Regions from separate parts of the Pseudomonas sp. SDO5591_S426 genome, predicted to be linked through region 2. Evidence: predicted binding sites of a transcription regulator. Region 2 holds the regulator's gene; each other region holds the start of a gene.
The links. The regulator FliA, encoded in region 2, starts transcription of late flagellar genes. The targets are predictions, from matches to a motif close to CTAAAGTTTNNNNNNNNNNNGCCGNTAA.
Positions count from the first base shown of each region.

Region 1 (3,278 bases), on a different contig from region 2:
ATGCAGTTGGACCCCGCGAGCGGTTGGTGTCAAGAGGTGCGTTTGTGCCCCTCACCCAACTTCAATGCGCGCCCCACGGGCGAAATTTCCCTGCTGGTGATCCACAACATCAGCCTGCCGCCGGCGCAATTCGCCACGGGCAAGGTGCAGGAGTTTTTCCAGAATCGTCTGGATGTCACGGAGCACCCTTACTTTGAGGGGATTGCCGATCTGCGGGTGTCTGCGCACTTTTTGATCGAGCGTGATGGCGCGGTCACTCAGTTTGTATCCTGCCTTGAGCGCGCCTGGCACGCTGGCGTTTCGGTTTTCGAGGGGCGGGAAACCTGTAACGATTTTTCCCTGGGCATTGAGCTGGAGGGCACGGATGATCTGCCGTTCACCGATGCTCAGTACGACGCATTGATTGCCCTGACCCGGCAACTGCAAAACGTCTTCACGGCCATTACTCCACAGCGTATTTGCGGGCATAGCGACATTGCGCCCGGGCGCAAGACCGATCCGGGACCGGCGTTCGAATGGGCACGCTATCGCGCGGCGCTGGCTGAAGCCGCAGTGGAAAAAGAGGAGCGACAATGAGTTTTCTGGTGTTGCTGTTGGCGGTATGGATCGAGAAGTTCTCGGCCTTGCGCCACCAGATTCAGCGAGATGGCGGTTGGGTGCGCGAGCTGCATAAACTCGAGTCCAGCCCGCGCCTGGCGAAAAAGCCATGGCTGGTTTTGCTCGTGCTGGTGTTGTTGCCGGTTGCGCTGTTGGGGTTGCTGTTGCTGGTATTGGACCCGGTGGCTTACGGCTTGCTGGCGTTGCCGGTGCATCTGCTGGTGGTGATTTACAGTCTGGGGCGTGGCGATCTGCTGGCCGGCCTCGGACCATTTCGAGACGCCTGGCGCCGGGAAGACCTGCAAGCTGCGGCCCATGTCGCCAAACGTGACCTGGATATCTGCGCCGACAGTGGCGAGCAACTGCTGGAGCGGGTCGAAGGGCATTTGTTGTGGGAGGCGTACCAGAGTTTTTTTGCGGTGATTTTCTGGTACTTCCTGTTGGGGCCGGTCGCTGCCCTGAGTTACCGGTTGCTCGCCTTGGCCGAGGAGCATGGGCAGAACCCTGCGGTGGTCGAGCGTGCTGCTCAGTTGCGCCATGCGTTTGATTGGGTGCCGGTGCGGTTGCTGGCGGCGAGTTTTGCCTTGGTTGGCAATTTTGTTGCGGTGAGTCGGGTGATGTTGCATGAGTTGCTGAACTGGAACATCAGTGCCGCGCAGTTGATCGAGAAGGCCGGGTTGGTGGCCGCTGAAATCCCGGTGCCGGTGGTTGGGCCTGAGGGCATCAATAATCTTGATCGGATCTGGGAGTTGCTGCTGCGGGCGGCGGTGCTTTGGTATGCGGGGTTTGCGCTTTGGACGGTGTTGCCGTAAGTCGATTTTTTATTGCGTACATATCCGTTGCTTCGGTAACGGCCACCTATGGTTTCGCCCTTACGGCGACTCCCTTTGGCAAACGCCGGAGTGCCGGCCCAGCCCAAAGGAAGCAAAGGTCTCGCCCCTTACGTACGGCCCCTCGCTAGAGCTCGGGGTTCCTTCGCTCCGGTATCCATCCGGGGACACTGCCCTCCGGTCTGCTGCGCGACGACCTACATGCAGCGTGTTCGACTGCGTCGAACGGCGCTGCGCGCCACTCCCCGGATGAACACCTCCACTCAGCCTCCCGATGGGGCGGGTGGATCAAGATCAACCGAGGCGGCCTACCGGCCGGCCTGCTTGTTTGGTTCGTACGCATTTCAAACTGTGGGAGCCAGCCTGCTGGCGATGAAGATCTGACAGCCGGCCTGGTTGCATCAGGAACAAACCAAAACGCCTCCTCCGTTAACCTTAAGTTACAAAACCATCTCCCGTTTTGAGCTATACAGGAATAGCGTCCAATGGTGGCTATCTGCTGCCTGGCTGCGCCTGCCAATAAAAATAAGAAATCAAAGGGAGACTTCCAGTGAAGAGCTTGCTCTATCCCGCCGTTGCACTGATGAACCGCTTGAGCTTCGGCATGAAGTTCAGTTTGATCAGCGTCCTGTTCCTGGTGCCGATGCTGGTGACCAATTTCTATCTGGTGCGCGACTCCTATCGCGAATTCCAGGGCACCCGCATCGAGCTGCAAAGCCTCGACTTGCTGGGCAGCAGTCTGACGCTACGGCGTGATTTGGAAACCCTCAACAATCTGGTGCAGATCAACGTCACCCTCGGTCAGTCGGGCAAGGCCAGTAACGTTGAATCGCAGATCACCACACTCGAACAAAGCATTCTGGCGCGCCTGCAAGGGCTGACCGCGATGACCACCGATCCGGAGCAGATCGCGGTATTCGACGGCAAGCGCGATGAAATGATCGCCGCGTTCAAGGCCCAGCAAACGGAAAACTCCCTGCAAAGCAAGAGTGCGCTGATCGGCAAAATGGTCGGCAGCGCGCAGATTTTCAGCCAGATCGTCACCAGCCAGGCCGGTCTGAGCCGGGACAATCAGAGCGACATGCGCCAGTTGAGCGAGCTCGTGACCGTCGTCACGCCGCGTGTCACCCAGATTTTGGGTGAAGGCCGGGCGATGGGTTCCTATTCGTTGGGGCAAGGCTTCCTCAATTCGGCGTCGAGCACCCGTTTTGATGAATTGCTGTCGCAGATCGAAAAGCTTCAAGGCGAATATGGCCTGAAGTTGCAGGACGCATTGAGCTCCAGCAAAGCCGCGCGGGAAACCCTTGCTACTCAGGCTGACAGCAGCAAGGCGTCGTTGAAAAAGGCCAGCGAGTTGTTCGAAGAACAGGTGGTGATGGCTGACACGCTGGATGCACCGTGGCAGGCTTTTTACGATCAGGTCACGGGTCTGATGGACCAGACTTACCAGCTCAATGAAGCCACCCTGAAGTTTCTCGACACCCAGTTGCAGCAGCGCCTTGAGCAAAACCGCACGCACATGATCCTGCAGGCTGTAGCGCTGTCGGTGGTGTTTGTACTGATTTTTTACCTGTATGGCGGCTTCTATTTCTCGACACGCACCACGCTCAAACGCCTTGGCGGGGTGATGGACAAAGTGGCGGCCGGCGACATGACGGTCACGTTCAGTGCCCACAGCCGTGATGAGCTGGGCGAGTTGGGCGAGGTGTTCAATGGCACCGTGAAAAAAATCCATGACCTGATCGAACGCGTCGGGCAAACCGTCAGCGAAGTCGAGCGCCAGGCTGGGCAAGTGGAAAACGTATCTGCGCAAAGCAACTTGGCTGTCGCGGGTCAGCGTACGCAGATTGA
Region 1 is NZ_JBSVXD010000003.1:83,895-87,172, forward strand. Features, by position in the region: gene ampD (1,6-anhydro-N-acetylmuramyl-L-alanine amidase AmpD) at 1-576, shown strand; gene ampE (regulatory signaling modulator protein AmpE) at 573-1,409, shown strand; gene ACW9JC_RS01685 (methyl-accepting chemotaxis protein) at 1,978-3,278, shown strand, end outside.
Region 1: ACW9JC_RS01685 (methyl-accepting chemotaxis protein) is a predicted target of FliA. The motif match lies at 1,862-1,889, and genes of this name have one in related genera.

Region 2 (3,278 bases):
CAAAAATTATCTGGTCCTGGCAACCACCAGCCAGAAGCAGGTTCTGACGGCCGCTTATCACAGTTACAAGCGCTGCGGGCTAGCTGGCTGCATCCTGACTAAACTGGATGAAACGGCGAGTCTGGGCGAGGTGTTGAGCCTGGCCATCAGCCATGAATTGCCGGTGGCCTACCTGACCGACGGCCCGCGGATTCCGGATGATTTGCATCTGCCGCGCCGTCATCAACTGGTCAGTCGCGCCGTTAGCGTGCAAATGCAGGAAGAGCCCAGCGAAGAAGCCATGGCTGACATGTTCGCTGATATCTACCACAGCCCCACCAAGCAGGTAGGCTGAGGTAACAATGAATAGTTTTTGTACCTACATCGATGGTCTGCCATGCATTGTTCCGTTTGCGAACGCGCAGCCAGTAATGTGGCCTCCGTCTATGCAAGACAAGGTAAAGAAATAACATGGGCAGCATGCATCCCGTACAGGTGATCGCGGTGACCGGCGGCAAAGGTGGCGTCGGGAAAACTAACGTGTCAGTGAACTTGTCCCTGGCTTTGGCTGAGCTTGGCCGGCGCGTCATGCTGCTGGACGCCGACCTGGGACTGGCGAACGTCGACGTTCTGCTGGGGCTGACACCCAAACGTACCCTGGCCGACGTGATCGAAGGCCGCTGCGAGCTGCGCGACGTCCTGTTGCAGGGCCCCGGCGGCATCCGCATCGTTCCGGCCGCGTCCGGCACCCAGAGCATGGTTCATTTGAGCCCGGCGCAGCACGCCGGCCTGATCCAGGCCTTCAGCGACATCGGCGACAACCTCGACGTGCTGGTGATCGACACCGCTGCGGGTATTGGTGACTCGGTAGTCAGTTTCGTTCGCGCGGCCCAGGAAGTGTTGCTGGTGGTCTGCGACGAGCCGACTTCGATCACCGACGCCTACGCGCTGATCAAACTGCTTAACCGCGACTACGGCATGAACCGCTTCCGCGTCCTGGCCAACATGGCCCAGAGCCCGCAGGAAGGGCGCAACCTGTTCGCCAAGTTGACCAAAGTCACGGATCGCTTCCTCGACGTCGCCCTGCAATACGTCGGCGCCGTGCCTTACGACGAAAGCGTGCGCAAGGCTGTGCAGAAACAACGTGCCGTCTACGAAGCCTTCCCGCGCTCCAAGTGCTCGCTGGCGTTCAAGGCGATCGCACAGAAGGTCGACACCTGGCCGCTGCCTGCCAACCCGCGCGGGCATCTGGAATTCTTCGTCGAGCGCCTCGTGCAACAAACGGCAGGACCGGTTCTATGACAGCCAGCGGCTACAACCTCTACAAGAAGTCGGCACGCGATGCGCAGTACGAGCTGATCGAGCGTTATGCGCCGCTGGTCAAACGCATTGCCTATCACTTGCTGGCGCGTCTGCCGGCCAGTGTCCAGGTCGAAGATTTGATCCAGGCCGGGATGATCGGCCTGCTGGAAGTCTCCACCAAATACGACGCTAGCAAAGGCGCGAGTTTCGAGACGTACGCGGGCATCCGCATCCGCGGCGCCATGCTCGATGAAGTGCGCAAGGGGGACTGGGCGCCACGTTCGGTCCACCGCAATACCCGCATGGTCAGCGATGCCATTCGCTCGATTGAAGCTAAAACCGGCCGTGACGCTAAAGATCACGAAGTTGCGGCCGAACTCCAATTGAGTCTCGACGATTATTACGGGATTTTGAACGACACCCTGGGCAGCCGGTTATTCAGTTTCGACGATCTGTTGCAGGACGGCGAACACGAAGGGCTGCACGAGGATGGCGCGAGTGCTCATCTCGAGCCGTCACGCGATCTGGAAGATGAACGCTTCCAGGCGGCGCTGGCGGACGCGATTGCCAATTTGCCGGAGCGTGAGCGACTGGTGTTGGCGCTGTACTACGACGAAGAGTTGAATCTCAAGGAAATCGGTGAGGTCCTGGGAGTCAGCGAGTCTCGGGTCAGCCAGTTACACAGCCAGTGCGCGGCCCGTTTGCGGGGGCGTTTGGGAGAGTGGCGAGCGCGCTGAAGGCAGTGTGGGGGCACTGTGACGTGGCTGGTGGGGTGATGAACCGCGCCGGTCTCGATCCGCTGTACTCCAGACAGTCATCGAGTGTTTTGCCAGATTGATTGAAATGGCGCGCCCAGGTGCTGGGCGCGTTTTAGTCTGCTTGGAGGTCGAATTGGACAAGAACATGAAAATCCTCATCGTTGATGACTTCTCAACGATGCGGCGGATCATAAAAAACCTGTTGCGTGACCTTGGGTTCACCAACACGGTCGAGGCCGACGATGGCACTACCGCCATTCCGGTTCTCAACAGCGGGAGCATCGACTTTCTGGTAACGGACTGGAACATGCCTGGCATGACCGGTATCGATCTGCTGCGCCACGTGCGTGCCGATGAAAAGCTCAAGCACCTGCCGGTGCTGATGGTGACCGCTGAAGCCAAGCGCGAGCAGATCATCGAAGCGGCCCAGGCCGGTGTAAACGGCTATGTGGTCAAACCCTTCACGGCCCAGGCGTTGAAAGAAAAAATCGAGAAGATTTTCGAACGCATCGGTTGAACTGCGCCACGGGGGAGCTATGGGGCATAACGAATCTTCGCAGGGCGATTTTGAATCGACCCTGAAAAAACACGCCGTCGAACTGGTCGAGAGCCTTGAAAAGGGCAAGTTCGGCGATGCTGTGCAATTGATCCATGAGCTCAACCAGACCCGTGACCGCGGCCTGTATCAGGAAGTGGGCAAGCTCACCCGCGAGCTGCATAGCGCGATCGTCAATTTCCAGATTGACCCGCACATGCCGCAAGCCGAGGAAGTGTCACAGATCACCGACGCCACCGAGCGTCTGGGTTATGTGGTCAAGCTGACCGAGGCCGCGGCCAACCGCACCATGGATCTGGTGGAAAACGCCACGCCGCTGGTCAACAGCCTGGCTGACGAAGCCCAGGCCTTGAGCACCGATTGGGGACGCTTCATGCGTCGCGAAGTCGGGGCTGAAGAGTTCCGCGAGCTGGCCCGTCGCGTCGACGGATTCCTGGCGCGCAGCAGCACTGACAACCGCGCCGTGTCGACCAACCTCAACGATATTCTGCTTGCCCAGGATTATCAGGACCTCACAGGTCAAGTGATCAAGCGAGTGACCCAACTGGTCACCGAAGTTGAGAGCAACCTGCTCAAGCTCGTGCTTATGGCCAGTCAGGTGGACCGCTTTGCGGGCATCGAACATGACCGTGAAGCGATGCTTGCAGAAAAAGATCCACAAAAACATCTCTCTCAGGGTGAAG
Region 2 is NZ_JBSVXD010000026.1:25,573-28,850, forward strand. Features, by position in the region: gene flhF (flagellar biosynthesis protein FlhF) at 1-334, shown strand, start outside; gene fleN (flagellar synthesis regulator FleN) at 451-1,281, shown strand; gene fliA (RNA polymerase sigma factor FliA) at 1,278-2,018, shown strand; gene ACW9JC_RS08330 (chemotaxis response regulator CheY) at 2,185-2,556, shown strand; gene ACW9JC_RS08335 (protein phosphatase CheZ) at 2,576-3,278, shown strand, end outside.

Region 3 (3,278 bases), on a different contig from region 2:
CCACAATCATGATCACCCGGCCATTGTTGACCAGTGAACGCAGCAGCAGGTGCTCGCCGCTGAACTGCGAGCGCAGGGTGTTGGGCAGCAGGGCGGAAAATTGCGCATTGTTGGCTGGCGTCAGGCGCACCTGGGCCTGTTGCGCGAGCAGTCGTTGCAGCACGGTGCTCTGACTGACCGCGATGTTCAACCCGGCGACTTCTTTCGGCAAGCCCGCCGTCTGATGGACCCGAAGATTGGCGTGGGTGCGGTCGGCCATCAAAATCATTACCCGACGCATGCCGCACGCGACCAGCGCATCGCGGGCAGAGGTGGTCAAGTGCATGGCGTTGGTGAAGCGACTCGGTTCGACCAGCAGCTCGGCGCACTGGCTGCGCCACTTTGTCAGATCTTCGGCGGTCGGTGCCGGTGCCGGCAATAAACCGGCATGAACGCGATTCGTACCCCACGGCCAGAGCAACGCAACGGCGGGGTGCCAGAGGTCGGGCATGGCGTGATGGCGGGCGCTGTTGGCAGCCTGCTGGTGCAATTGCTGTTGCACTTCGTCCATCGGCATTTGCAGATAAAGGCTGGTCAGGTACTGCCAGCGCTCGCTGTGCGGACTGTCCCAGGCCTGTTGTGCCGACAGCGCCAACCCATTGGCCAGCAACACGGTGTTGGCCGGCTGGTTGAGCCAACGGCGCAGCGTCGGATCGTCATCGAGGCGATTTTGTTGACGCAGTGGATGCTCGCTGTCGCGGGCAATGCGCAGGACTTTGACCAGTTCGCGCTGCTCGGCGAGCAACAGTTTATAGCCTTGTTGCACCCAGATCGGCAGGCGCCAGATATCCACCAGGGCCAGGCCGATTTGAAGCAGGCGCGTGCCAAACAATTGCTTTTCGACTTTGCGCGCCGACTCACCTTTATGGATGACCCGCAGTTCCCACTCTTCGAGCAATTGCGGATGCGTCAGCGCCAGTGGCCACAGCGGCGACAGAAACAGCAGGCTGCCCCAATGGATGTCCTGCCACAGTCGCGCCAGGCGACTGGAGAAGAAACCGTTGGCCTGTTGCGTGGCGTGCTGGCTGATCATTTGCAGCTGGCGCAGGGCTTTCGGAATCTCGGCCATGGGTTCGGCCGGCAAGCGCTCGAGCAGTTCTTCGGTACGTTTCAGTCCGAGGCGACTGATCGCGATCTCAAGGTTTTCCGCCGGCTCGGTCATGCTGCCATGGGTGTGCCGGTTGGCTTCGCGAATTACGCTCAAGGCCAGGGCCGGACTGTCCTGCATCAAGTCGGCGATGTCGCGCAACGAGCTGCGGCTGTCGCGGATCGCACGGCAGACACGGTCGTGACTGGCCTGCGGAACCGGCAGGCGCACGCCATCCAGAAGCTTGACCCAGCCTTCAAGAGTGGTCGGTTTTGGAGTCGGGACGTTCGTTTCGTTAACCATGTCGGGAGGCGATCATCTTCAGCATTAACGGGGCCCGGAGTGGGTCGAAGTGGCTTTTCGCCTGAACTGGCTATAGTCTGGCGCAGTTTTGCCGATAAGTAGAAGAAGAGATTTTTTAACTTCCGAATATGACCTTGAACCCGACTCAGTAAGTGCTCTCCTACCTATGGCTAAAATAATCGGCATCATCGTCGTATTCGCGAGCGTGCTCGGCGGATACGTGCTCTCCCACGGCAAAATTGCTGCCCTGATCCAGCCCTTCGAGGTGTTGATCATCGGCGGTGCGGCGCTCGGTGCATTTCTCCAGGCCAACCCCGGCTACATGACGATGCACGTGCTCAAGAAATCCCTGAGCATGTTCGGCTCGCGTTTCACTCACGGCTTCTATCTGGAAGTGCTGGGGCTGATCTACGAGATCCTCAACAAAAGCCGCCGCGAAGGCATGATGGCCATCGAAGGCGACATCGAAGATGCCGCTGCGAGCCCGATCTTCGCCAAGTATCCGACCGTCCTGAAAGACGAGCGCATGACCGCATTCATCTGCGATTACTTGCGCATCATGTCCTCCGGCAACATGGCTCCCCATGAGCTGGAAGGCCTGTTCGACATGGAGCTTTACAGCCTCAAGGAAGACCTTGAACACCCGTCCCACGCGGTGAACGGCATCGCCGACGCCATGCCCGGTTTCGGTATCGTTGCGGCGGTACTGGGTATCGTGGTGACCATGGCGTCCCTGGGCGAGGGCGATCAGAAGTCCATCGGCTTGCACGTAGGTGCGGCGCTGGTCGGTACCTTCTTCGGTATTCTTGCTGCCTACGGTTTCTTTGGTCCGTTGGCCCATTCCCTGGCCCACGACGCCAAGGAAGAGCTGAACGTCTACGAAGCCATCAAGGCCTCGCTGGTGGCTTCGGCATCCGGCATGCCGCCATCGCTGGCCGTGGAGTTCGGGCGCAAGGTTCTGTACCCGGCGCACCGTCCAAGCTTCGCCGAGCTGGAACAAGCGGTTCGTGGTCGTTAAGTTATGGAAAACAATCAGCCGATAATCATCAAGCGCGTCAAGCGCATCGCCGGCGGGCATCACGGGGGCGCCTGGAAAATCGCCTTCGCCGACTTCGCCACGGCGATGATGGCGTTCTTCCTGGTGTTGTGGCTGCTGTCCACGGCAACGCCGGAACAGAAGATCGCCATCGCCGGTTACTTCAAGGACCCGATCGGCTTTTCCGAAAGCGGTACGCCTTACATCATCGACCTGGGTGGTACGCCGACCCTGGCGCCGGAAAACACCCTCAACCCCGAGGTGAAATCCCAGCCGCAACCGGACAAGGTCACCGTCGACGCCGAGCAGGTTGAAGGCATGGCCGAAATGGTCGAGAAGGAGCGCCTCGAGCTGCTGCTGCAAGAATTGCAGAACAAAGTCGAAGAGAACCCGCAGCTGCAGAAATTCAAAGATCAGATCATGTTCGAGATCACCCCGGACGGCTTGCGCATCCAGATCGTGGATGCCGAGAATCGGCCGATGTTCGACTCGGGCAGTGCGCGCCTGAAACCGTATTTCGAAGACATCCTGCTGGCCATGGCCGACACCATCAAAGCGGTGCCGAACAAGATCAGCATCAGCGGCCACACCGATGCCAAGCCGTACAGCGGCCAGGGCGATTTCGGTAACTGGGAACTGTCCGCCAACCGTGCCAACGCCGCTCGCCGTGCGTTGGTGGCGGGTAGTTATCCGGACGCGCAGGTGGCGCGGGTAGTCGGTTATGCCTCGTCGGCCCTGTTCGACCGCGAGCATCCGTTCAACCCGGTCAACCGCCGTATCGACATCGTGGTGTTGACCAAGAAAGCCCAGCGC
Region 3 is NZ_JBSVXD010000210.1:1,883-5,160, forward strand. Features, by position in the region: gene ACW9JC_RS26190 (HDOD domain-containing protein) at 1-1,429, opposite strand, end outside; gene motA (flagellar motor stator protein MotA) at 1,596-2,447, shown strand; gene motB (flagellar motor protein MotB) at 2,451-3,278, shown strand, end outside.
Region 3: motA (flagellar motor stator protein MotA) is a predicted target of FliA. The motif match lies at 1,500-1,527, and genes of this name have one in related genera.